3 regions of the Nocardia sp. NPDC058658 genome follow, and region 2 is predicted to be linked to each of the others. Evidence: riboswitches for the same ligand, from Rfam matches in the RefSeq annotation. Region 2 holds a riboswitch; each other region holds the start of a gene.
What was found. A riboswitch is a leader RNA that binds a small molecule or an ion and turns the genes downstream of it on or off. The one in region 2 is predicted to bind S-adenosylmethionine.
Positions count from the first base shown of each region.

Region 1: linked by a shared signal. The riboswitch ahead of ACFWUP_RS27265 (AfsA-related hotdog domain-containing protein) and the one ahead of ACFWUP_RS18755 (amino acid ABC transporter permease) in region 2 are both predicted to bind S-adenosylmethionine.
Region 3: linked by a shared signal. The riboswitch ahead of ACFWUP_RS27300 (ABC transporter substrate-binding protein) and the one ahead of ACFWUP_RS18755 (amino acid ABC transporter permease) in region 2 are both predicted to bind S-adenosylmethionine.

Region 1 is NZ_JBHXRR010000027.1:492-6,813, reverse strand. Features, by position in the region: gene ACFWUP_RS27275 (hypothetical protein) at 42-884, opposite strand; gene ACFWUP_RS27270 (HAD family hydrolase) at 878-1,606, opposite strand; gene ACFWUP_RS27265 (AfsA-related hotdog domain-containing protein) at 1,603-2,382, opposite strand; SAM riboswitch class IV at 2,396-2,508, opposite strand; gene ACFWUP_RS27260 (SRPBCC family protein) at 2,653-3,105, shown strand; gene ACFWUP_RS27255 (MarR family winged helix-turn-helix transcriptional regulator) at 3,155-3,604, opposite strand; gene ACFWUP_RS27250 (SMP-30/gluconolactonase/LRE family protein) at 3,719-4,651, shown strand; gene ACFWUP_RS27245 (alpha/beta fold hydrolase) at 4,638-5,417, opposite strand; gene ACFWUP_RS27240 (DUF6585 family protein) at 5,664-6,322, shown strand, end outside.
Region 2 is NZ_JBHXRR010000012.1:77,163-88,902, reverse strand. Features, by position in the region: gene rsmH (16S rRNA (cytosine(1402)-N(4))-methyltransferase RsmH) at 1-291, opposite strand, end outside; gene mraZ (division/cell wall cluster transcriptional repressor MraZ) at 473-904, opposite strand; gene ACFWUP_RS18805 (DUF3040 domain-containing protein) at 1,296-1,724, opposite strand; gene ACFWUP_RS18800 (SAV_6107 family HEPN domain-containing protein) at 1,850-2,299, opposite strand; gene ACFWUP_RS18795 (GNAT family N-acetyltransferase) at 2,417-3,043, shown strand; gene ACFWUP_RS18790 (phytoene desaturase family protein) at 3,040-4,605, shown strand; gene ACFWUP_RS18785 (carotenoid biosynthesis protein) at 4,769-5,587, shown strand; gene ACFWUP_RS18780 (LppM family (lipo)protein) at 5,674-6,429, shown strand; gene ACFWUP_RS18775 (glycosyltransferase) at 6,431-7,603, shown strand; gene ACFWUP_RS18770 (AbrB/MazE/SpoVT family DNA-binding domain-containing protein) at 7,678-8,013, shown strand; gene ACFWUP_RS18765 (hypothetical protein) at 8,097-8,306, shown strand; gene ACFWUP_RS18760 (hypothetical protein) at 8,363-9,076, opposite strand; SAM riboswitch class I at 9,319-9,411, shown strand; gene ACFWUP_RS18755 (amino acid ABC transporter permease) at 9,510-10,400, shown strand; gene ACFWUP_RS18750 (amino acid ABC transporter ATP-binding protein) at 10,397-11,158, shown strand; gene ACFWUP_RS18745 (ABC transporter substrate-binding protein) at 11,191-11,740, shown strand, end outside.
Region 3 is NZ_JBHXRR010000027.1:7,847-14,168, reverse strand. Features, by position in the region: gene ACFWUP_RS27315 (ABC transporter ATP-binding protein) at 1-507, opposite strand, end outside; gene ACFWUP_RS27310 (ABC transporter ATP-binding protein) at 497-1,393, opposite strand; gene ACFWUP_RS27305 (ABC transporter permease) at 1,374-3,209, opposite strand; gene ACFWUP_RS27300 (ABC transporter substrate-binding protein) at 3,209-4,357, opposite strand; SAM riboswitch class IV at 4,377-4,491, opposite strand; gene ACFWUP_RS27295 (FMN-dependent NADH-azoreductase) at 4,709-5,335, shown strand; gene ACFWUP_RS27290 (MFS transporter) at 5,313-6,322, shown strand, end outside.

The sequences.
Region 1 (6,322 bases), on a different contig from region 2:
CCCGCACGCCGGTCGGCATGCGGGCGTCGGGCGGATCGGGTTCAGGGATGGGTGCGGAATTCTTCGAAGGTGGGGGTGGGGAGTTTCAGTTGGGCGTGGATGTCGCCGCCCAGGCCGAAGTGGGCTATGGCGCCGCCGTAGTTCTGTTGATAGCTGTGCCAGAGGACGACGACGCTGATGACGCGGTTGGCGCCGGGGGTTTTCGGGTCAGGGAAGGGGTTGGGGAGGGTGGCCTGGTAGGTGGCGGTGCCTTCGGGGGTCGTGATGAAGACGTTGGGGATGCCGAGAGGGCCTGGGCGGGTGGGGTTTTCGGGGTCGAGGTCGTGGGATCGGAGGGACATCACTGTGTAGAGGGAGTCGGGGATCAGGCCGGCGAGTTCGAAGGCGAAGTGGGCGTTGCGGTCGTCGTCGGTGATCGAGACTTCCACTGTGCCGCGGGCTTTCAGCCAGTCGCCGAGGGTGACGGGGGCGGTGAGTTTGCGGCCGTCTTCGGGGCGCAGGTCGGGGATGGGGACTTCGTGGAAGGGGTAGCTGGGGCGGGTGACCGTGGCGGCCGCCGGTAGCTGGTCGGGCGCGAAGACGATGGGATAGTTGTTGGCGGGCAACGGGAGTGGGAGCGTGTGCAGGACCAGGTCGCTGTCTTCGGCCGAGAGTTCTTCCGGCAGTTCATGAATCACCTTGTAGGGCAGACTTTCGCCGAAGGTGGGCAGTGGGGTGTCGGCCGCGACCACGGCTCGGCCCCAGCGCCGGACTACCGAGCCATCGGGACCGGCCTCGTTCAGGAATCCGACGACGATGAAATCGCCTGCCGCATCCACGATTTCACTGGGCGGGTAGAGCGGCCCCTGGGTGGTGGGGGTCAGGTCGTACAGACGCTTCACCATACGGAAGCCACCTTTCGATCATCGGAGAATTCGTTGCCGGTCGCGTCGCCGAGGCGGTCGCTCAGGTGCCGCCAGGTGCCGCTGCGCGCGGCGGCCACCAGTTTCGGGTCGGTGCCGCGGTAGGCGGGGCGGGCCACCAACCAGAGGAACGGCAGGTCGGTGCCGTGATCGCCGTAACCCCAGGTGTCGTTGGCGCTGATGCCGTGCTCGCGCAGGTACTCCACCACCGCCTCCCCCTTGGCCGCGCCGATCATCGGCTCGCGCACCTCGCCGGTGAGCACGCCGTTCGCGTCGACCAGCGGTTCGGTGGCGATGATGTGGTCGGCGCCTACCGCGGCGGCCACGGGTGCGATCGCCGGTGCGAAAGAACCGGACAGCAGTACCGTGCGAACCCCGGAGTCCCGGTGCTCCCGCAGTGCCTGCACCGCATCGGCATAGAACGCGGCACCCTCGGCCGCGAACTCGTCGAACCAGCGTTGACCGGCCGCCACCAGCGCGGCGTACTCGACACCGCGGTAGGTCCGGTAGTACTCCCGGTTGATCTCCTCGCGCGGCGCACCGGCCTCGGCCCTGGCTTTGAGATCGTCGGTGACACGGGCGTATTCGCTGCCGTCGTCACCGTTCTCGGCGAGCCAGAATCGCAGGAAAGTGAACATCGACTTCACCGTGATCAGGGTTTCGTCCACGTCGAAGAACGCAGCCCTCGGGCGCTGACCGCTCACGCAGGCACCCCCAGATGCGCGGTGACCGCTTTGGCCGCCTTCGCCCGTTCGATCTGGGCGATCCGGTCGTTGGGCAGCGCGGTGAACTCGATACGCGAGCCGGCGACGGTCTTGTCGAACTGGCGCACCTCGGTCTCGATGACGAACTGCAGCTTGCCCGGATCGTCGATCGAGATCGGCGTGAGCTGGGCGTGCAGCGTCGCGGGCAGCGGGAACAGGAACGAAGTGAACCGCAGGTCGACGTTGTTCCACACGATGTAGAAGTGCTCCTGCGGCCTGCGCACCCCGTACTCGAGTTCGAACGCGGCAAGGAACAGCTGCCGCACCGCCTCGATCACCACAATGCCCTGCACGTGCTCACCGGTCTGGTGGTCGAGCAGCAGTTCGTTGTCGCTGTCCAGACGCAGATCCGCTTCGAAGGCGTTCTCCTCGATACGCCGCAGCCCCGCCAACAGCACATTGGAGTGCTGGTACTTGTGCACATGGTGCCTGCGCGCAGGCTCGGCGATCTCGCCGACCACCCGGACTCGCGCCTGCGGTGCGTGCACGGCCGCCACGTGCTCCAGGTAGTCGAGATCGTGACGGGTGATGCCCTGGCCCAGGTGAACGGCCAGTTCCTGATCGACGAACCGACCGCTGCGCAACAGCGCCACCAGCCCCGAGACGGTGTGTACCCGCTCGTCCGCGGTGATCCCGAGGAAACGGTCGGCCACCACGACGAACGCGGTCGCCACCGCTTCCGGGGCGCGAGTGGCGTCGAGTTGGACTACAGACATGGATAGACCTCCAGAAAGACGCTTACAGCAGGTGAGTCCCGCCATCCGGTCGTCACCCGGAGCACCCCGCCGCCGCTGGAGGGTTGCCGCCCAGCAAGCCGGGGCTCGATGCTGGAACTCGTGACCGTGCTCCGAAAGGTAAACGGCCGCAATAATTTTGAAAACCTTTCCGACCAGCATGCGAAAAATCCGCCCACGGGCGGAGGTAGGGCGGAAACCAGGTGCCTATGCTGAGCGTGACAGTCCGTCACGTATATCCCGGAGGCACCGTTGCCGAACACTCTCGAAGCCAGCATCGACATCGCCGCATCGCCGGAGAAGGTCTGGTCGGTCCTGTCCGATCTGAGCCGGATGTCCGAGTTCAGCCCGACGACGGTGAAGATGGTCGCGGTCGGCGGCGTGCGCGAAGGCGCGTTCACCGTCAACGTCAACAAGGTCGGCTGGAAGATCTACCCGACCACCTCGCGGATCGTGCGCTTCGAGCCGAACACGGCGTTCGCTTTCCGGATGAACGAGAACCGCACGACCTGGACCTACGAACTCTCCCCCACCGCTACCGGCACGCGCGTCGTCGAGACCCGCACCGTCGATCCCAAGGGCCTGCCCGGCTGGCTGGTCAAGACGATCAAGGTCGCCATGGGCGGCGAGCAGAAGTTCGAAGCCGATCTGATTGCGGGAATGCAGGAGACGCTGAGCAAGGTGAAGGTCGCCGTAGAGAGCTGACCTGAAGTTCTTCAAAGCCCGCCGGAGACCATCCGGCGGGCTTTTTTCGTCACGCCGGGTTGTCGCGGATCTCGTCGAGCGCCTGCGTGCTGCGGGTGAGCAGCTCCCGCAACACCGCCAGCTCGGCTGCGGTGAATTGCTCGGCGAGGGTGCGCTCCACTGCGATCGCGCGCGCGTCGGCGTCGTTCATCACCGCACGACCCTGCTCGGTGAGGCGGGTTTCCAGCACGTTCTTGTGCCACTCGTGGGGGGTGCGATCGACGAGGCCGCGGTCCTGCAGGTTGGTCAGGACAGTGTTCATCGTCGGCGGGGTGACGCCCGCCAGCCTCGCCAAGGCGGCGGCCGAGATGCCGGGGTTCTCCGCGAGGTACATCAGCGCGCTGTACTGCGGGACGGTCAGGCCTGCCGGTTTCAGCGCGGCCGTCTTCGTCGCGATCAGGGCTTGCTCGGCCCGCTTGAGGTACGAGCCGAGCCTCTCGGCGGCGGGCATGGACGTCATGCGTGCATGATATCCGCCCATCAATTCGTAACCCTGTTGACGATCATAACGACTCTAATCTACGTTACTGCCTACTGATTGATGTTTGCCATTACATCACCGAGAGGCTTCACCATGTTGCGAACCGTCACCCTTGCCGCCGCCTGCCTGACCCTCGCCGCGTGCGGGACCTCGCCCGCCGCGCCCACGCTGAGCACGGCGTACGAATTGCCCGGCAACGCCGTGTACCCCGAGGGCATCGGCCTAGACCCGCGCAACGGGGACACCTACGTCGGGTCGTTCGCCGATGGTTCGGTGTATCGCGCGGGTGCAAACGCCGCGCGCGCGGAGGTCTTCCTGCCCGCGGGTGCCGACGGGAGGAAGACGGCGAACGGGGTGAAAGTCGATTCGAATGGTCGACTGTGGGTGATCGATTCCGGTGTGGGAGTGAGTGTTTACGACACCGGCTCGCGGGCGCTGCTCGCGCGATTCGACGTGCCCGGTGCCGCACCACGATTCGTCAACGATCTGGACTTCGGCGCCGACGGGACGGCGTATTTGACCGACAGCGTTCGCAATGTCGTCTACAAAGCCGCGATCGGCAGTAGTGAATTAACTGTCGCCTACGATTTGACCGCGATGGCCGGCGATCCGAAGGCGTTCGCGCTCAACGGCATTGCGGCCGATCGGGACGGACGGTATCTGATCGTCGTCGCGATGTCAGCGGCCGAGCTGTATCGCATCGATCTCGCCGGTGGCGCGGAGCCCATCCGAAAAGTAGCGCTGAGCGGCGGCGATGCTCGCAACGGTGACGGGTTGGAGCTGCGCGACAACACGCTGTGGATCGTCCACAATCTCGACAACACCATCAGCCGCTGGACGCTCACCGACAACGGCGCAACCGCCACCCGCGCAGGCGAATTCCACGATCCCACACTGAGTATTCCTACGACGCTGGTGCATTCGGGCGATCGGGCGCTTGTCGTGTCGTCGCAATTCGACAAGGGCGGGCCGATGGGTCAGGGCGTGCCTGACACCTTCGTGGTCTCGGCGGTCAGCGGGTTCTAGCGATGAATTCGCTGAGCACGGAGACGAATTCGTCCGGCTGCTCCACCTGCGGTGAGTGGCCCGCGTGTTCCACGAGATGGGTTTGCGCACCGGCGGCGGCGAAACGGACGAGGGTTTCGGTGCTGTCGTAGAGGTGGTCGTGGCGGCCGTGGACGACGAGGACGGGTTGAGCGAGGGCTTCGGCGCGGGTATCGAGGGGTGCCGCGGCGAAGTCGTCGGCTCTGGCGCCGACCGCGTAGGCGAGGCCTGCGGGCAGGGTGGCACGGAAGTCGCGGACCAGGGCTTCGGCCAGGCCCGGTGCCGAGTCGTAGCGGAAGCGGGGCGCGAAGCCCGGGCGGCCGCCGAGGCGGATCACCGGGGCCGGCGTCCAACGCTGGGCCAGGCGAACCGCCCACGGGCGGACAACCCACTTCGCGACGGTCGGGATGCGCGCGGCCCGATAGTCGGGAGCCTGGCCGACGACCACCACGCGCGAAACCCGGCTCGACGTGGCGGCGAGTTCCAGGGCGATCTCGGCGCCGAAGGAGTGGCCGACCACCGTCACATCGGTGAGCTCGAGGTCGGCGAACAGGGCGGTGAGCGGGGCGGTGCGGGCGGCGGCGCCGAAGTCGCCGTCGGCGCCCAACTCCTGCATGTCGACCCGGATCACCCGGAATTCGGTCGTCATCCGCTCGGCGACACCCGCGAACCAGTCGACCGAACCCGGAATGCCGTGGATGCACACGATCACGGGTGCGGTGGGCTCGCCTTCGTCAAGAAACCTCACGTCAACGACCCTAGTCAGTTCGAAGAGTTGCCGCCCATACCGTACGACCAAGGCGCTGCGGCGGGATTCTTCGTCGCTTTACCATCGGCAGAACCATTCCGCCCGGTCGCGGCCAGGATTTCCGAACTGTACCGGTGGCAATATTCCGCCCGTTCGCATACGCTTCGCCGCGGATGAAAACGCCTCATGGAGGGACGAGTGATCACTCCGAACAGGCCGGAGGACGTAGCCGAAAGGCGGCACGCAGTGCCGTTGACACAGTTGATACACCTGATGGCGGAGTATCAGCATCTCGGCGCGCACCGTGACACCTTTCTCGCTACCCCCGCCGACGACACCTTCGTACGCGGCTGCGGCATCGTCGCGGGCTGCATCGCCACCATCGGCGTCATCGTGGCCGCGGTCGGCGCGTGGCAGGGCGGTATCGCACTGCTGGTGATCGCCGCCGCGCCCGTGCTGCTCGCGCTGCGCCGCGGGGTGATCAACCGGCAGAACCGCGCCGCCCGCATCGACCTGTTCGACCACGGCGTCACCGTGTACCGCTCGGGGCAGCGGGTGGCCGGATTCCGTTGGGACAGCACCGAAGTGCGTCAGCACGAGATCCCCTTCCACGACACCACCCCCGTCACCTACCTGCTGGAACTGTCGGGCCCCAACGGTGTGCAGGCGACCATCGACGAAGAGGGTTTCGCCCGCGCCCGCGAATGGGCCCGCGCCATCCAATCCGCCGTCACCGCAACCCAACTCCCCGCCGCGGTAGCCGCCATCGACAATGGCGAAACAGTCGCCTTCGGCGACCTCGCCCTTTCCCTCGACGCCCTCACCTACCGCACCCAAGCCCTCCCCTGGGAAGACATCCAACTCATCGACGCCCGCAGCGGCCACATCCGCATCAAACTCGCCGG
Region 2 (11,740 bases):
CGCTTCGGCCAGCGCCTCGGGGATGCCGTCGTAGCGGGTGTGCACCAGCGTGATCCGGTCGGCGTAGGGCGCGAGGCGCTCGCCTGCCATCCGTAACGCGGTGGTGTCGCGGTCGAGTCCGACCAGACGTGCCTGCGGGTAGGTGCGCAGGAAATGTTCTGCGTGCCCGCCCAATCCGAGCGTCGCGTCGATGTAGACGGCGCCCGGTTCGCTCAGCGCGGGGCCGAGCAGATCGTCGGCGCGCTCGAGCAGGACCGGCACATGACGGGGGTTCTCGGCGTCATGGTTCACCTCGACCTCCCGGGATACTGCCTCGCGTCGCAGACGGGTCGCCTTGCCACACAGTGCTTTTCGAATAAGTTGATGGTGCGAATGCTTCGAGGTCTCTGACCGGGGCAAGGCACCTGGCGTCGGGGAAGTACGTCAGGGTCCACGCCCGGGCAGAGGCCTCGCAGCACTCGCGTGCTCCGGGTCAGAAGATTCCGCCCAGCGACTCGTCTCCGGCTTGCGCGTAGTCCTCCTCGTGTTCTTCGAGGTAGGTCTCCCACGCCTGCTTATCCCATATTTCGAGGAAGTCGACCGAACCGATCACCACGCAATCCCGCGAGAGGTTCGCATAACGCCGATGGTCCGGCGACAGCGTGATCCGGCCCTGTGCGTCCGGACGTTGCTCGTCGGTGCCTGCCGCCAGCGCTCGGACGAAAGCCCTTGCCTGCGGGTTACTTCGAGACGCCGACGCGGCCCGCCGCGCGAGCGCGGTGAACTCGTCTTTGGGATACACGGCCAGGCTGTGGTCTTGGCCTTTCGTGACCATCAACCCTCCCGCCAGATCGTCTCGAAACTTCGCAGGCAACGTCAGCCGCCCTTTGTCGTCCAATCGGGGGGTGTAGGTACCGAGGAACATCTCGGCCACCTCCCTACTGGATTCACCTCGCCGTGCGGCCTCTCCTGTAGTGCGCGACCCACATTACCCCACTTTCCCCCACTTTCAATCGAAACCCTGCGTGATCCTGCTCCCCGCCAACACAATTCCGCAGGTCATCCCAGCTATCACTGAGATTTGCGGTTATCCCGTGTTCGGGCAACCCGCGCGGGTCGGCAACCCGTCGTTCCGACAACGTTCAGCAAACATCGCAGGTGCGGCACAGGTCGAGTGCCCTGGTGGGGGAAGTGTGGGGCGCGGTGGGGAAGGTGGGGGAACCGCCCTGACCGGGTGCGGCGCCCCGGAACGCACGAAGGCGGCGCCGCACCCGCGGTGGGTGTGGCGCCGCCTTTCGTGTCCGGCTAGGTGTGAGCTATTCCTGCTCGAACCGTCGCCGGAATCGGTCTTCCATGCGCTCGGAGAAGCCGCCGGACTTGCGCTGGCGACTACCGCGGGCCGTTGGTCCGCTCGACGGGCCGCTACCCGCAGCGGGGTGCTCGGTCTCGTCCGGTGGGGCGGCGCGACGCGAGTTGCCGATCATCAACAGGACACCAGCGCCGAACATGGCGATGAATCCGACGAGACTGATGATCGGGAAACCGCCCGGCTTGAACGGGGCGGCGATGCCGGCGACGAGCAGAAAAAGGCCGACGGCGAACAACGCCGCAGCCTGGAGTCTGCGTCGACTCGACGTGGAACGAAGTCGTCCGCCGCGGACGGACGAGGCGAACTTCGGGTCCTCAGCATAGAGAGCGCTCTCGATCTGTTCGAGCATGCGCTGCTCGTGCTCGGAGAGTGGCACGGTACCTCCCCCGGCACTAGGCGTGGCTGGTCGCCTCCGGGTAGGCGACGGGTAGCCGACCTTGGCGGCTATCTGCTCCCCATGATACGAGTTCGATCGGTGGCGTACCACCTACTCGGTCATAACTAAGCGGTCATGTCGCGGCCACGACTCGGCTGCGGGAGGCTCTTGGCCGCGGCTACCAGCGCATCGTCGACGTCGTAGAGGAATGCGCCCACCCGTGAGCAGAACTCATCTGCTTGTGTGTCGGTGATCGCACGGTCCAATCCGGCCTCCAACGCGGCCCGTAATTGCGAGTGCGCCTCGAAGTAGTCGGCCCACATCACGAACTCCGGGCTGGCGCGTCGCAGTAACACCCAGGCGCTGCGCGAGCGCGCACGTGGCGCCCGGTCGGCTCCGGTGAGCGCGATCATCGAACCCGCACCGCGTAGCGCGGCCAGGTAGGCGGTACGGAATCGCTCCCCCGGTTCGTGCTCCCAGGCGGAATCGGTGAGCAGCGCGTCGGCCTGGCGTAGTAGTCCACCGGCGCGCCCGTCGTGGCTCGCGTGTGCTCGACCATCGTTGTGACCAGCCATCTGCTGCCCCTTTCGCCCCTCGCACTGATCGAACTAGCATTCGAACGTTTGAATTGAGATTGAATATAGGGACACCCACTGACAACTTTCCCCGTCCGCGCGCCATCGACGAGAGCCATGACAGCCGTCAAGCCGAATCACACCCCCGCACCCGTCGTCGTCGACCTGAGCGTCGCCGCCTTGCGCGCGCGCCTGCACGACGCACTCTCGGTCTATGTGGCCGCCATGGAGTACCCGCGCGGCACCGAACACCATCGCGCCCCGATGTGGACCGAGCACACCACAAGGACCGGTTGGCGCGCCGTCGCCGCGGTGCTGCCCGACGATGCCGGTGGCGTCGACCTGCGCACCGCGCCGATTCTGGCCATCGCCTACGGCTACAGCGGCGCCCCGCGACAGTGGTGGCATCAGCAGGTCCAGACCGGGATGCGCCGGTGCGGGTGGCCCGATGCGGCCGCGCGCGACCTGCTGGCCGACTACTTCGAGCTCACCGAGCTGCACGTCCATCCCGCCGCGCAGGGACGCGGGATCGGCGCGCGATTGCTCGAGCGACTACTGGCGGATCGCACCGAGGCCGCCGTGCTGCTGTCGACGCCAGAGGTCCCGGAGGAGGCGAACCGGGCCTGGAATCTGTACCGACGGGCGGGATTCACCGATGTGATCCGCAATTTCGTGTTCGCGGGCGATACAAGGCCCTTCGCCATTCTCGGGCGCAGGCTGCCGATGCCGCCGTCGAACCCATGACGACGGTGGTGGTCGGGTCCGGCCACAACGCGCTGGTCGCGGCCTGCTATCTGGCGCGGGCCGGGCACCGGGTGCAGGTGCTCGAACGCGATGAGGTGCCCGGTGGCGCGGTGTCGACGGTGGAACGGTTTCCCGGCCATCTTGTGGATCGCGGTTCTTCGGCGCACATCATGATCCGGCACACCGGGATCATCGAGGAGCTCGAGCTCGAGCGGTTCGGATTGCGTTATCTCGACTGTGATCCGTGGGGGTTCACCCCGTCCGACGGTGTGCGCCCGCCGATCGTCTTCCACCGTGATCTCGACGAGACGTGCGCGTCGATCGCGACGGCGTGTGGTGTCAAGGACGCTGACGCATATCGCCGGTTCGTCGGGGTGTGGGGCGAGCGCAGCGCGCGGGTGATGCGCTCGTTCGGTGGCCCGCCGACGCCGGGCAGGCTCGTTCGCTCGTTCTGGGGGCTGGACGCGCGGGCCGGTGGATCGGCACTGTCGCGGGAGTTCCTGCAGGCCGGTGACGCGCTGTTGGACTTCTGGTTCGACGACGAACGGCTCAAGGCGTCGCTGGCGTGGTTCGGCGCGCAGTCGGGTCCGCCGATGTCGGAACCGGGGACCGCGCCGATGGCCGGATTCGCCGCGCTCATGCACACCTTGCCGCCCGGCCGTGCTGTGGGGGGAAGTGGGGCGCTCAGCGCGGCGTTGATCGCGCGGCTGCGGGCCGACGGCGGCGAGCTGCACACCGGTGACGCCGTCACCGCGCTACGCCGGTCCAGCAGTGGGTGGCAGGTGACGACCGCGTCGGGCCGGACCCTGCACGCCGACACGGTGATCGCGGGCTCCCACATCCTGTCGACGCTCGACCTGTTGCGCGCGGGCGATTTCGACCCCGAGATCCTCGACGACTGGCAGCGGCGCATCCGGGTCGGCCCCGGCATCGGCATGGTGGTGCGGCTGGCGACCGACCGGCTACCCGAATACCCCGGCGCCTCCCCCGCCGAATCCGCCCGTGGGCTGCAGTTCCTCGTCTCCGACCGGCGACAGCTCCGGCTGGCGCACGGCGCCGCACTGGCCGGGTCGCTGCCGCCGCGCCCGGTGGTGCTGGCGATGAGTTTCAGCGCGCTCGACCCGTCCCTCGCCCCCGCCGGCGAACATCAGCTGTCGCTGTGGGCGCAGTGGCATCCCTACGAGCTCGCCGACGGCAGCGACTGGGCAGCACACGCCGAGCACGAGGCGGATCGGATCATCGCCGAAGTCGACCGGTACGCACCGGGTTTCGCATCGTCGGTGCGTCATCGATTCGTGCAGACGCCGGTCGATCTCGAGCGGGAGATGGGGTTGCGCGGCGGCAATGTGATGCACGTGGAGATGTCCCTGGATCAGATGATGCTGTGGCGACCGCTGCCCGAGTTGTCGGGACAGCGTGTCCCCGGCGCGCCCGGCCTGTATCTGACCGGCGCGTCCACCCATCCCGGCGGTGGTGTGTCGGGAGCCAGCGGTCGCAGCGCGGCGCGATTGGTTCTCGGCGATCGCCGAAAGTCCCGGTTCACGCTGCCACGCAAACGATGAGCGCGTCGCAGCAGACTCCGTCGACCGAGAGTGCCGACTTCGCGTGCCCGCAGCGGTGCGCACCGGTTCGGCACGCGGGCGCCGGGTCGGTCGTTCGGTGGCGTCGGTGACTGACACCGCCCGCGATCGGCGGGTGAGGACACTGCGTCGCGGTGTCGTCGAGATCCGCGACTGGCTACGCGTAAATCCCTGCCGAGCGATTCCCGCCGCCACCGCGCTGGCGCTGGTGTTCGTGCAGATCACGTACCCGTTGAGCGCGGGCGTGGTGCGCGACCGGATCACGGTGGCTGTCGTGGTGCTGTCGGCCGCGACCGCGTTGCTGCACGCGGCTACGACGCGCGGATTGCGGTGGGCTACCGGGTTTTTCGTCATCGTGTCCGGCCTGGGGCTCACCGCCGAGATCATCGGCACCGCGACCGGATTCCCGTTCGGTAGCTATGCCTACGCCGTCGATCGGCTCGGACCCGCGCTCGCCGAAGTTCCGCTGGTGGTGCCGCTCGCCTGGACCGGTGGGCTGTACCCGATCTGGATCGTCGCGGGCATCCTCGTGTCCGACAGGCTCGTGCGACGGGTGGGTCTGTTCGCCCTCGGCGCGGTCGGGTGGGATCTGTTCCTCGATCCGCAGATGGTCGCCGATGGCCAGTGGACCTGGGCGGTCACCGACGCCGGGCTTCCCGGTCTGCCCCAGATCCCGTACACGAACTATCTGGGCTGGGCGCTCGTCGCCGCTGTCATGGGGGTGCTGCTCACCCTGCTCGATCGAGTTCTCGCACCACCGCATGACCGGTCGGTGGCAGTCCCGGTCGCGGTGTTCGCGTGGACCTGGCTCGGCTCGACCCTCGCGCACGCGGCGTTCCTCGGTCTGCCCGCGTCGGCGGTCTGGGGTTTCTGCGGTCTGGGCGTGCTCGGAATCCCCCTGTTGATGCGGTGTGCGCGCCCGAACCCGCCCCGACACACCTCGGATCGACCCGAAAATGCCTGATCGGCGCGGTCGGTGGGCCCGTCGTGTGGGCTCTGCGGCCTGAGCCTGGCACGATGTCAACCGTGCAGCCGAGTCCCGTCGCCGACATGCCCACTCCTTCGCCACGCCGTTCCGTGCCCGCGCGGCGCGTCGCGGCCGTTGCCGTCCTGCTGGCACTGCTGGTGCCCGCGCTGGCCGGGTGCCTGCGCGTGCAGGTGTCGATGGGGGTGTCGTCGAACGACCGCGTGTCGGGGCGGATCGTCGCCGCGGTGGTGCCGACCGGGCCCGAGGACAAGGGACCACAGCTGAAGTCGCCGGACCAGTTGTCGTCGAAAGTGCGGGTGGAGAACTACAACCAGGACGGCTACGTCGGCACCCAGGTGTTCTTCGACGATCTGTCCTTCGGCGAGGTGGGCCAGCTCGGTGGACTGTCGGATCAGACGCAGGGCATGTTCACCCTCGAGTTCCAGCGCAGTGGTGACCTGGTGAGTCTCACCGGCCGGGTCAATCTGGAATCGGTGCCGCCGCACGGCTCGGACGTGCAGTTCTCCATCGCGTTCCCCGCGCGCGTCGCCAAGACCAACGGCACCCGCGAAACCGCCAACAGCGAGAACACCGTGTCGTGGAAGCTGCCCGCCGGTGAGGTGTCCACCCTGCGCGCCGAGGTCAAATACGCCGACCCCAACACCCGCTCGTTCGCGGGCTGGGCGGGCATCGTCGGCGGCATCACCCTCGCCGTGGCCGCGCTGATCGCCGGGCTGGCGTTCCGCGACCGCAACCCCGCCCCACCACACGCCCCCCGCGGCGGTTTCTCCCCCTCGGAGATGTGGCGCGAGATCTCCCAACGCAGACTGGGCCGCTGACATGGGCGCGGCGGCCCGCTACCTGACCTGGGCAGGCACCGGCCTTGCCGCGCTCGGCGCGAGCACCGCCGCCTACAACCTGCTCACCCTGCGTACCCTGCCGCGCGGCGTCGCAGGCGTGATCGAACCGGTCACTGTCTGCGTGCCCGCCCGCGACGAAGCCGAGCGCCTGCCCGCCCTGATCGCCGACCTGCGGGCCCAGACCGGCGTCCCCCGCCTGCACGTGCTGATCCTCGACGACGCCTCCACCGACGGCACCTACGACGCCGCCCTGGCCGCGATCGCCGGTGACGAACGTTTTACTGTCCTGCGTTCGGCCGCCCATCCCGCTCCCGGCTGGACCGGCAAGGCCGCCGCGTGCGCGCGCCTGGCCGCCCGCACCGACGCGGCGGCCCTGGTCTTCGTCGACGCCGATGTGCGCCTGGCACCCCACGCCGTCGCGGCAGCGGTCACCGAATTGCGCAGGCGCGGAGCGGGTTTGGTCTCGGCCTGGCCGATCCAAGAAGCGGGTTCGACCACCGAACGCCTGGTCCAGCCCTTGCTCGCCTGGTCATGGGCATCGACCCTGCCCGTCGGCCCCGCCAACCACAGCCTGCGCCCCTCGACCGCCGTCGCCTGCGGCCAGTTCCTCGCCGTCGACGCCGAGGCCTACCGCGCCGCGGGCGGGCACGCGGCCGTAGCCGCCAGCGCCACCGAAGATCTCGACCTGGCCCGCTCGATGCGCCGAGCAGGCCACCGCACCGCCCTGGTCACCGCCGGCCCGGCCGCCAGCACCCGCATGTACACCGGCCCCGCCGAACTCACCGACGGCTACACCCGCTGGCTCTGGTCCGCCTACGGCGGCCGCCGCGACACCGGCACCGTCATCGGCATCCTCGCCGCCCTCGCCTACTGGATCCCCCCACTGGCCGCCCTACTCGGCCGCGGCCGAACCCGCCGCGCGGGAATCCTCGGCTACCTGGCCGCAGTCACCAGCCGCCTCACCGCCCGCACCATCGAAACCCGCCGCCCCCCAACACCTTCCGACCTAGCCTCAGCCCTGGCCCACCCGGTAGCAGTGGCCCACTACCTATCCCTGTGGACCCGCTCCCACCACCGCCACCAAACCGGCCGCCTCCGCTGGAAGCAGCGCCCCCTGGTCGCTCCCGACGAGGCCATCGCCCGCCGCGCCTGACCGAGTACCAGCTTGTCGACACAATTGGCGGCCGTCGACTTCTGTAGCACCGTTGCACCGCGCTACCCTGTGGCATGACCGCGATGAGCGTCCGTGCACGCATCCGAGGCAGTCGCCATCAAGTGACTCTGCCTCAGGAAATCCGTGCCGTCCTGCATGTTCGCGAGGATGACGAACTGGAATTCACGGTCAGCGAGGCTGGTGATGTCACGGTGCGCGGCTATCGGTCGATCCCGGTCGATCAGGCATGGTTCTTTACCCCGGAATGGCAGCGCAAAGAGCAAGAAGCTGACCAGGAACTGGCCGCGGGCGTCCCGCACGAGGTCTTCGAAGACGGTGACTCGTTCTTGCGAGGACTGGCCGCCTCCGCAGGCATCGACCTGGCCGAGATCCAGCCCGAGCGGCACTGATGCCCCCCTATGCCTGGTTGACGCTCTTCACCCGAGATTGGCAAAAGTTGACTCGCGATCAGCAAGTAGCCTACCTACGATCGGTGTCGATCCTGGTCGAAGATCTGCGCGCCGGAGCCGGGTTCCGCCCTGGACTGCGCGTCAAGAAGATGAAGGGCTACGACAACATCTGGGAGATGACGTGGGCGCCGGACGGGCGCGCGACGTTCAGTTACGGCGACTCGGTGACGACGGGTGAGGCCCCTGTGATCTGGCGGCGAATAGGCACACACGACATCTTCACCGCTCCATAAGCGAACGACTGTCGCCACGGAGGGTGCCTCAACCGCGCGACGGCGCCTGGCAGGTTTCAAGGAACCTCAGTGATGCCGACGGTCGGAAAGAAGAAGCACGACCGCCCCGCGTTGTCAGTGGTTCCGAAGACGGCAGCCAGCACAGTGCCACGCCCAGTGTCCACAGGCACCGCACGCACGCCACCGACGGGAACAGCGGCGAAGAGAAAGTCGCGAATCGCGTTTTCAGCCAGCGGCCGCAGTTCGACAGGAACCTCGGGCGGAACCATCGCCCGCACGATGTCGGCGATGGGCCCCATCGAAGCCATCCCGCCGCGGCCGGTGCTGATGTTGAGCCAGGCCACCTGCATCCCGGAGGTCTTCGTGGCGGCCGTGTCGGGGGCGAGTCCGTAGGGCAGGAAGGTGAACAGCGTCTGGCCGGACTTCACCGCCGACAGGTCGAGGCCTGGGATGGGCAGCGTGTTCGTCGGCCACGGACCCGGCACCGCACCCGCGACCGCCGGGACGAGGCCCGCGCCGTCACCGGTGCAGTTCGCGGCGACCGTCGGATAGAGGAACGGCTGAATACCCATGGCTTTCAGCGTCTCGACGACGGTCTGGTAGGCGCCGAGGAGATCGCCCGGACCCGCGGCTGGAGTGGTGCTCGGCGCGTCCCTGGTGACGGCGGGCGTCACCGGCGCGGCCGGTTCAGCGGCGGCCGATGGCGCGGTCAGCAGCAGCGCGGCGGCGCAGGCCGTCAGCGCGGTCAGTGTGGTGCAACGACGCCCCATGTTCACGACGTACTCCTCATCGACGCAGAGAAGGCCGACGCTACCGCCTGCGATGGGTGAATCAGGAGAGGTGAAGTAACCGACCGTTCGGCGCGTCGCAATCCCACAGCGAACCGAACCGGGGCAATTGTGGCCACCCCGGCGGCCGGTTCCAACCCCTGCGCTCACGCTGATTTCTACCGTTGCGACCACGACACCTGTGTCACATGCTGATTCAGCTCGGGCCGCGAGGCCGGCGAGCACAACCATCCAGAGCGACCGAGAGACCCGGCTCTACGACGTCGCAGCAACCCGCCCTTCGAGGGTGCGGGTGCTTCTGCCGGGATCGATGGAGGAGTTTTTCGTGCTGACCGCGTCCACTGTCTCCGGCGCCGAGACCGCCCCGCCTGGCGACGCGCCCGCTGAGCTGGAATCCGCAGGCGACCTACCCCGGATCGCCGGATCCTGGCACCCGTGGCGGTGGGTCGTAGCGGTGATCGCGCTGCTGCTGGTGGCACAGTTCGCTCACGGCCTGATCACCAATCCTGGCTGGGACTGGGGCACTTTCGCCCAGTACTTCACCGCGAAGTCGGTGCTGGCCGCCCTCCAGGTCACCCTCGAGCTGACGCTGTGGGGCACCGTCCTCGGTTTCGCGATCGGCACCCTGCTCGCGATCGGGCGAGTGTCGAACAATCCCGTGCTGCGGGTGATCGCCTGGACCTACATCTGGGCGTTCCGTTCGATCCCGCTGATCGTGCAGCTGCTGTTCTGGTTCAACATCGCCTACCTGTACCCCCGGCTGTCGGTGGGCATTCCGTTCGGGCCCGCGTTCTTCGACTTCGAAGTCAACGGCGTGATCAGCGGTTTCACCGCGGCGGTAATCGGCTTGGCCCTGCATCAGGCAGCGTATTCGGCCGAATTGATCCGGGCCGGTCTGCTCGCCGTCGACGGCGGGCAGTTGGAAGCCGCTGCGGCGCTGGGTATTCCGCGCTGGCGGCAGTTCCGCACCATCGTGTTGCCGCAGGCGATGCGCTCGATCCTGCCGAATGCGGCCAACGAGGTGATCAGCCTGTTCAAGGGCACCTCGATCGTGTCGGTGATGGCGATCGCCGAGCTGTTCTACCAGGTGCAGGTGATCTTCGGCCGCAACGGCCGGGTGGTGCCGCTGCTGATGGTGGCCACCGCCTGGTACATCGTGCTCACCACCGCGCTGACGATCGTCCAGTTCTACATCGAACGCCATTACGCCAAGGGCGCGCAGCGTGAGTTGCCGCCGACACCGTGGCAGCGGGTTCGCGCCAAGGTCACCGAGATCGCCGTCGCACCCCGAGGAGCCACCCGATGACCGCCGCGGTACAGGCACGGGGAATCCGTAAGTCCTACAACGGAGCCGAGGTGTTGCGCGGTGTCGATCTGGCGGTGCGCACCGGCGAGGTGGTGGCGTTGATCGGGCCGTCCGGGTCGGGCAAGTCCACCTTGCTGCGGGTGCTGAACCACCTCGAGGCGCAGGACGCGGGCACCGTGCACGTCGACGGCACACTGATCGGCTACCGGCAGCGCGGCAACACACTGCGTCCGCTGCCCGACCACGCGGTGCGCGCCCAGCGCAGCCGGATCGGCTTCGTGTTCCAGCAGTTCAACCTGTTCCCGCATCTCACGGTGCTCGACAATGTCGTGCTGGCCCCGGTCGCGTCGCAGGGTCGTCCGCGCGCTGAGGTGGTCACCGAGGCGAAACAGCTCCTCGACCGGGTGGGACTCGCCGATTTCGCGGATGCCTACCCCCGCAGGCTCTCCGGCGGACAGCAGCAGCGTGTCGCCATCGCGCGGGCCCTGGCTCTGAAACCGCAGCTGATCCTGTTCGACGAACCCACCTCCGCACTCGACCCGGAACTGGTCGGCGAGGTCCTTGCCGTGATCCGCGATCTCGCCTCCACCGGCACCGCCCTGGTGATCGTCACCCACGAAATCGGGTTCGCCCGTGAGGTCGCCGACACGGTCGTCTTCCTCGACGAGGGACAGATCGTGGAACAGGGCGACGCCGCCACGGTCCTCGACCATCCCGAACATCCACGCACGCAGGCATTCCTGTCGCGCGTGCGCTGAGTAACCCTTCCCACGAACAGGTTTCGACACTGATGAAGCTCTCCACACTGATCGGCATCATTTCCGCGGCCACCCTGCTGACCGCGAGCTGCGCCGATCCCGAGTCCGCTGACACCGTGCAGGCGGGCGCGGTCACCTTCGATCTTTCGCCGACCCAGGAGGGACGGGTGCGTGCGGCGAAGGTCGACGCGATCGCCGCCGAAGTGCCGCAGGCGATTCGGGATCGCGGCACCCTCGTGGTGACCGGCGCGGGTACGTCGGCGCCGCCGCTGCGGTTCTACGCCACCGACAACAAGACGGTCGTCGGATCCGAAGTCGACTTCGCCTCCCTGGTCGCCGACAAGCTCGGGCTGAAACTGGATGTGCAGGTGGCCGATTGGACGCAGAACTTCGTGCGTGTCGACTCCGGTGAGGTGGACGCGTTCATCTCGAACGTGACCGTCACCGAGGAGCGCAAAGAGAAGTACGACTTCGCGACCTACCGCAAGGACAATGTCGCGCTCGAGGTGCCGAAGGACAGTTCGCTGGTCTTCACCGACCGCAAGAGCCTGGTGGGCAAGCGCATCGGTGTCGGCGCGGGCA
Region 3 (6,322 bases), on a different contig from region 2:
GTCCATGCAGATCAGCCGCGGCTTGCTCATCAAGGCTCTCGCGAAGGCGAGCATCTGCTGTTCGCCACCGGAGAGGGTGCCCGCCTGCTGGGTACGACGCTCGCGCAAACGCGGAAAGTGTTCGTACAATTCGTCGGCGCGCGCCACCAGCACCGCGCGGCGTTCCTTGCGGATGTACCCACCGACGTAGAGATTCTCCTCCACCGTCATCGCCGGAAACACCCGGCGCGCTTCGGGAACCGAGGCGAGACCGGCCGAGATCCTGGTCGCGGGTGAACTGGTACTCACGTCGACGCCGTCGATCCGCACCGCGCCGGAAGTCGGGCGCAGCAGGCCGAGGGCGGTCTTCATCGTCGTCGACTTACCGGAGGCATTGCCGCCGAGCAGCGAGACGATCTCCCCGGGGCGGACCGCGAGCGAGACCTTGTCCAGGGCAATCGAGGGGCCGTAGTGCACGGTGACCTCGTCGAATTCGAGTATGGGCGTGGACTTTTCGTCAATCGGCACCGACAGTCACCTTCTCTGCTCCGGTCGCGGCGGACGTGCGCGAGCGGCGACGTCCGAGGTAGGCCTCGATGACCCGCTCGTCGTGCTGGATCTGTTCCGGTGTGCCCTCGGCGATGACGCGGCCCTCGTCGAGCACGAGCACCCGGTCCGACAGCGCGTTCACCAATTCCAGCTTGTGTTCGACGAGCACGATCGTCTGCCCGCCCGCTTTCAGCTGGGCGAGTTGCGCCCCGACCTCGGCGGTCTCGGTCTGATTCATGCCCGCCGCCGGCTCGTCGAGCAGCAGCACCGTGGGGCGAAGGGCCAGTGCCCTGGCGATCTCGGTGCGACGGCGGTTGGCGTAGGACAGGGTGTAGGCGTTGTTCTCGGCGCGGGGCGCCAGCCGTTCGGAAAAACGGGCCAACTGGGTGTCGACCAGCGCGTCGGTGGCGCGACGCTCGGCCCGCACCGCCGGCGTCGGCACCAGCGCCAGTGCGGTCTCGGCCAGCAGCGGAAGCCAGCGCAGCACCGGGAATCGCGCCAGCGACTGCCACGGCCGCCCCGCGGTGAGGGTCGTGTGCAGGCCGATCTCGACGTTCTCGCGCACGGTGAGACTGCCGAACACGCGCCCGTTCTGGAACGTGCGCGCGATCCCCGCACCCGCCGCGGCCTCCTGCGAGCCCGCCCGCAGCCGCTTGCCCGCGACCTCGACCGTGCCCGCGTCGGGGCGGAGCAGACCCGAGATGAGATTCACCGTCGTCGTCTTCCCTGACCCGTTCGGCCCGATGATCGACACGAATTCGCCTGGCGCCACGGTGAATTCGACACCGTCGACCGCGTGCACACCACCGAAGGATTTACGCAGCCCCCGCACGGCCAGCACCGGTTCAAGCAGCGACTCTGACACGTTCACTCCTCACAAGAACGCCCTGCGGACGGAACCGGATGATCAGCAGCAGCACCACGCCGTAGAGCAGGATGCGAGCCTCCGGCGCCAGACGCAGCGCCTCGGGAACGCCGATCAGGACCACCGCGCCGAGCACGGCGCCGTAGGGCGAACCGGTCCCGCCGAGCACGAGGATGGTGATGATCAGCAGGGACATGGGCAGGTTGAACACGGTCGGATCGATGTAGCTGTACTGGTGGGCGAGCAGCGCACCGGCGATCCCGGAGAACAGGGCGCTGATCGCGAAAGCCAGCGCCTTGTAGTCGCGCACCGGGACACCGGAGGAACGCGCGGCCACCTCGTCGGCGCCGACCGCGCGCAGGGCGGTGCCAAGGCGCGAGCGCTGTACCCCGACCACCACCGCGAGGGTGACCGCCAGGAACAGCAGGTCGAGCAGATACACCTCGGTGTTCTCGGTGAACTCGTGGCCGAAGACGCTCGGCACCGGAATGCCGAAGATGCCGTAGGAACCACGGGTGAGCGATTCCCAGTTGCGGATCACCGCCACGATCACGATGCCGATCCCGAGCGTGGCGATCGCGACATAGTGCCCGTTGAGATTCCACAGCGGCGCGGCGAGCACCGAGGAGATCACCGCCGCCAGCACTCCGCCGGCGAGCGCGGCGGCCAGGAACGGCCAGTCGTGGTTCACCGTGAGGACGGCCGAGGTGTAGGCGCCGATCGCGATCGGACCGGCCTGCCCGATCACCAACTGCCCGGCCGAGCCCGCCACCAGCGTCATCGACACCGCGACGATCGCGTACGCCAGGATCTGGGTGCCCACCACGATGGCGTAGTCGTCGACCACCAGCGGCACCACGATCGCGGCGACCGCGAACACGATGACCGCATGCCACCAGCGCACCCGCAACTGCCGCCCGATCCCGAGGAAGGTGCCGGTGAGCGGTTCGGCGCTGATCGCGGGCACCTTGGCCAGCAGGCCGCCGGGCCGCAGCACCAGGAACGCCACCAGCACGCCGAAGGTGATCAGGTCGCGGTAACCGTCACCGAAGGTGTAGATGCCGAAGCCTTCGACGATGCCGAGCAAGAACCCGCCGATCACCGCGCCCGGAATGGACCCGAGCCCGCCGATGGTGGCCGCGACGAACCCGGTGAGCCCGGCCAGTGTGCCGCTGTGCGGGGAGATATTGGAGTTGTAGATGCCGACGAAGATGCCCGCCAGACCACCGAGGCCCGACGCGATCGCGAAGGCGAGCAGCTTGATCCGCGCGACCCCGATGCCCATCTGCGCGGCCGCGTCCGGGTCCTGGGCGGTGGCGCGGATGGCCAGGCCGTAGCGGCTGAACCGCAGGAAACCGGCCAGGCCACCCATCACCACGAGGGTGAGCGCGAACATCACCAGGTCGGAGGTGCCGAAACGGACCCCGCCGAGCTGGAAGTTGTTGGTGGGCAACACCTGTGGGAACGGTCGGGTGTCGGGACCGAACACGATCTGGGTCAGGTTCTCGATGATCAACCCAGCCGCCACCGTCGCCAACAGCGCCCCGATGGCCGGTGCCTTGCGCAGCGGATGCACCGCCAGCAGATCGATGAGAATGCCGACGATGGCGGTGGCCGCGACCACGAGCACGATGGTCAGCCACAGAGGAAAGCCCTGCTCGGCGATCAGCCACCAGCCGAGCATGGAACCGAGGGCGAACACCGCGCCGTGCGCGAAGTTGATGACATTGGTGACGCCGAAGATAAGGGTGATGCCCACGGCGAGCAGCGCGTACGCGTTGCCGTGGACCACACCGGCGATGAGTGTGTCGAACATCAGCGGTTGCCGGTCGGCACGAACTTGCCATCCTCGAGCACCAGCTCACGCGGGGACACGCCCTTGGGGCGACGCGTCTCCTGATCGAAAGCGAAAGTGCCCAAACCGATTCCGGTGAACGCGGTCTCGGTCTTCAGTCCCTCGAGGATGCCCTCGCGCGTCGCGCCGCCCTTCTTCGCGGCCTGGACGAGCACATTGACGGCGTCGTAGGCGTAGACGTTGAAGTCGCCCGGATCGGTGTTGAACTTCTTGCGGAACTTGGTGACGAAGTCCTGCACCTTCGGGTCCGGGTCGGCCGGGCTGAAGACGCCGTTGACGATGTCGCCCTCGGCCGCCGCGCCCGCCAGCGAGATGAACTGCGGGGTGTTCTGGCCGCCGAAGAACTGGCCGGAGAAGCCCACGTCACGCAGCTGCTTGACCACCAGCGCGCCGTCGGGGCCGTAACCGAGGTGCACGAACGCCTCGGGGTCGGCTTCGCGGCCCTTGATCAGGATCGGCTTCACATCGGTGGAGTCGGGCAGGATCGGCGAGGAGTACACGACCTCGACACCCTTCTGCGCGGCGAACTTCTCGAACAGGCTGAAAGCCTGCTTGCCCCAATCAGTTTCGAGATAGACGACCGAGACCTTCTTGGCCTTCGTCGACACCCACTGCGCATTGCGTTCCTGGAACACATCGAGGGTGATCGAGGGGCTCCACGAGTAGTTGCCCGCCTTGGTGAAGTCGACGGCGGAGTTGGTGAAGCCGTACTGAACGAGCTTGCCGCGGTTGTAGATCGGCGAGGCCGCGATCGAGGCGGGCGAGGAGAAGTCGCCGAGCTCGGCGATGATGGACTTGTCGTCGACGAACTTGGTGGCGATCGGGACGGTCTGCTTGGGGTCGGATTGCGAGTCCTCCCACTTCAATTCGACCTTGCGGCCGTTGATCCCGCCCGCCGCGTTGATCTCGTCCAGTGCCAGATCGAAACCCTGCTGCCACAGGCGACCGTACTCGGCGGAGGGGCCGGTCTTCGGGCCGGAGATGCCGAAATAGACAGGGCCGTCTGTAGATTCGCTACTGTCACTGCACCCGGCGACCGCAGCCGCCACGGCCAGCGCACCCGCCACAATTTTGAGACCACGGCGCGAGCCGAGAGAGAACTTGCTCATTGCTGGTTTTCCTTCGTGAAGACAGCGCTTGCGATACCCGATCGATATCGCCTGGTCGTCACCCGGGGCACCCCACCGCAAGCGAGGGTTGCCGATCAGCGAGCCGGGGCTCGAACGTGCTGATACTCGTGACCGTGGGCCGAAATCTAGCAGCGGATTCGGGCGTGGCCTTTTCGACTTCGGGGTACTCGATGTGGTTGCGCGGCACTCGGATACGGCGCTAGCTGCGACGATTCGGCGCGGGGTGTTTTGCGATCAGCTCGAGACAAAAACTGCGGCGCGCACTCGACAATCCGCGCAGCGTGCGACAAATCATTGTCGCGGTTCGCCGTGCTCGGTACTTCTTTTCTCATGACCACACTGCTGCACATCAACGCCTCCGCACGCGGCGAACTCAGCCAATCCCGTGCTATCGCAACCACTTTCACCGAAGCGCTCACAGCGAAGGATTCCGACTTGCAGGTCGACACGCTCGACCTGTTCGAAGCCGGACTGCCCGACTTCGGCACCGACGCCGCCGCGGCCAAACTGGCCGTGTTCACCGGCTCCGAACAGACCCCCGAACAGGTCGCCGCCTGGGAACAGGCCCGCACCGTCTTCGACCGGTTCGCCGCCGCCGACCTCTACGTCGTCAACCTCCCGATCTGGAATCACGGCGTGCCCTACATCCTCAAGCAGTACATCGACATCATCACCCAGCCCGGCTGGGCATTCGGCTTCGATCCCGAGGTCGGCTACAGCGGGCTCCTGGAAGGCAAGCGCGCGGTCACGGTGTTCACCAGTGGCGTGCACCAGCCGGGCGTGCCGATCCAGTTCGGCAGCGACTTCGCCACCCCGTTCGTGCACGACTGGTTGCGATTCATCGGCGTGAAGGACGTCGCCGAGATCCGCTTCGCGCCCACCGTGCTCACCGAGGACCCGCAGGTCGGGTTCGCTGCCGCGCAGGAGCGGGCGCGTGAGCTCGCCGGCGACTACTGAAGCGACATGGGCGCCGACGGGGCGGACGGTCGCGACGATCTGTGCCGTCGGGATTCTCGTCGTCGGACAGCTCTACGTGGTGCTGCCGGTGCTCGGCGAGCTGGCCGCGGCGTGGGACACCACCCGCGCCGCGGTGACCTGGACAACCACTGCCTTCGGGCTCGCCTACGGCGCAGGCTTCCTCGTCACCGGCCCGCTGTCGGACCGATGGGGACGCCGCCCGGTGATCGTCGGGGGTCTGGCGGCGACGGCCTTGTCCACCCTTGCGGTGATCGCGGCACCGAGTCTCGGAGCCGGGATCACCGCGCGGGTGGTGCAGGGGTTGACGGCCTCGTTCTTCGCACCGGCCGCGTTCGCCTACCTCGCCGAACGCATCGCGCCGGAGCGCAGGGTCTTTGCCCTGACCTGCCTGACCAGCTCGTTCCTCGGCGCGGGCGTGCTCGCGCAGGTGTTCGCGCAACTCGTCGACGCCGCGTTCGGCTGGCAAGCGGTGTTCGTGGTCGGCGCGGCGGGTTTCGCGATCTCGGCACTGCTGTTGCGGGCGGTACTCGAACCAGGGCGACGCGCCGACTCGACAGCATCGACGGCCTCGGCCTTCACCGCATTCGCCTCCTTGCTGCGCGCGCCACGCCTGGCCCTGCTCTACCTCAGCTGCCTTGCCGTCCTCGGCTCCTTCGTCGGGATCTACACCGGCGTACAACTCGCGCCGCCCGAAGGCGTCGGCACCAGTAGCACCGCCCTACTGGTGTTGCGGGCCAGCGCCATCCCCGCGATGATCGCAATCCCGCTCCTGGCGACCAGACTGGGTGCGATCAACCCGGAACGCCGCCTGATCATCTCTCTGACAACAGCCGGAACCACCGCCGCCATCGCAGCCCTACCCTTCGGTGGAATCTGGCTGGGGACTTGGCTTTTCGTCTTCGTAGCCGCAATAGCAATCGCCGCCCCAGCAGCCGTCCAAGCCATCGCCGCCCGAGCAGGCGAAGC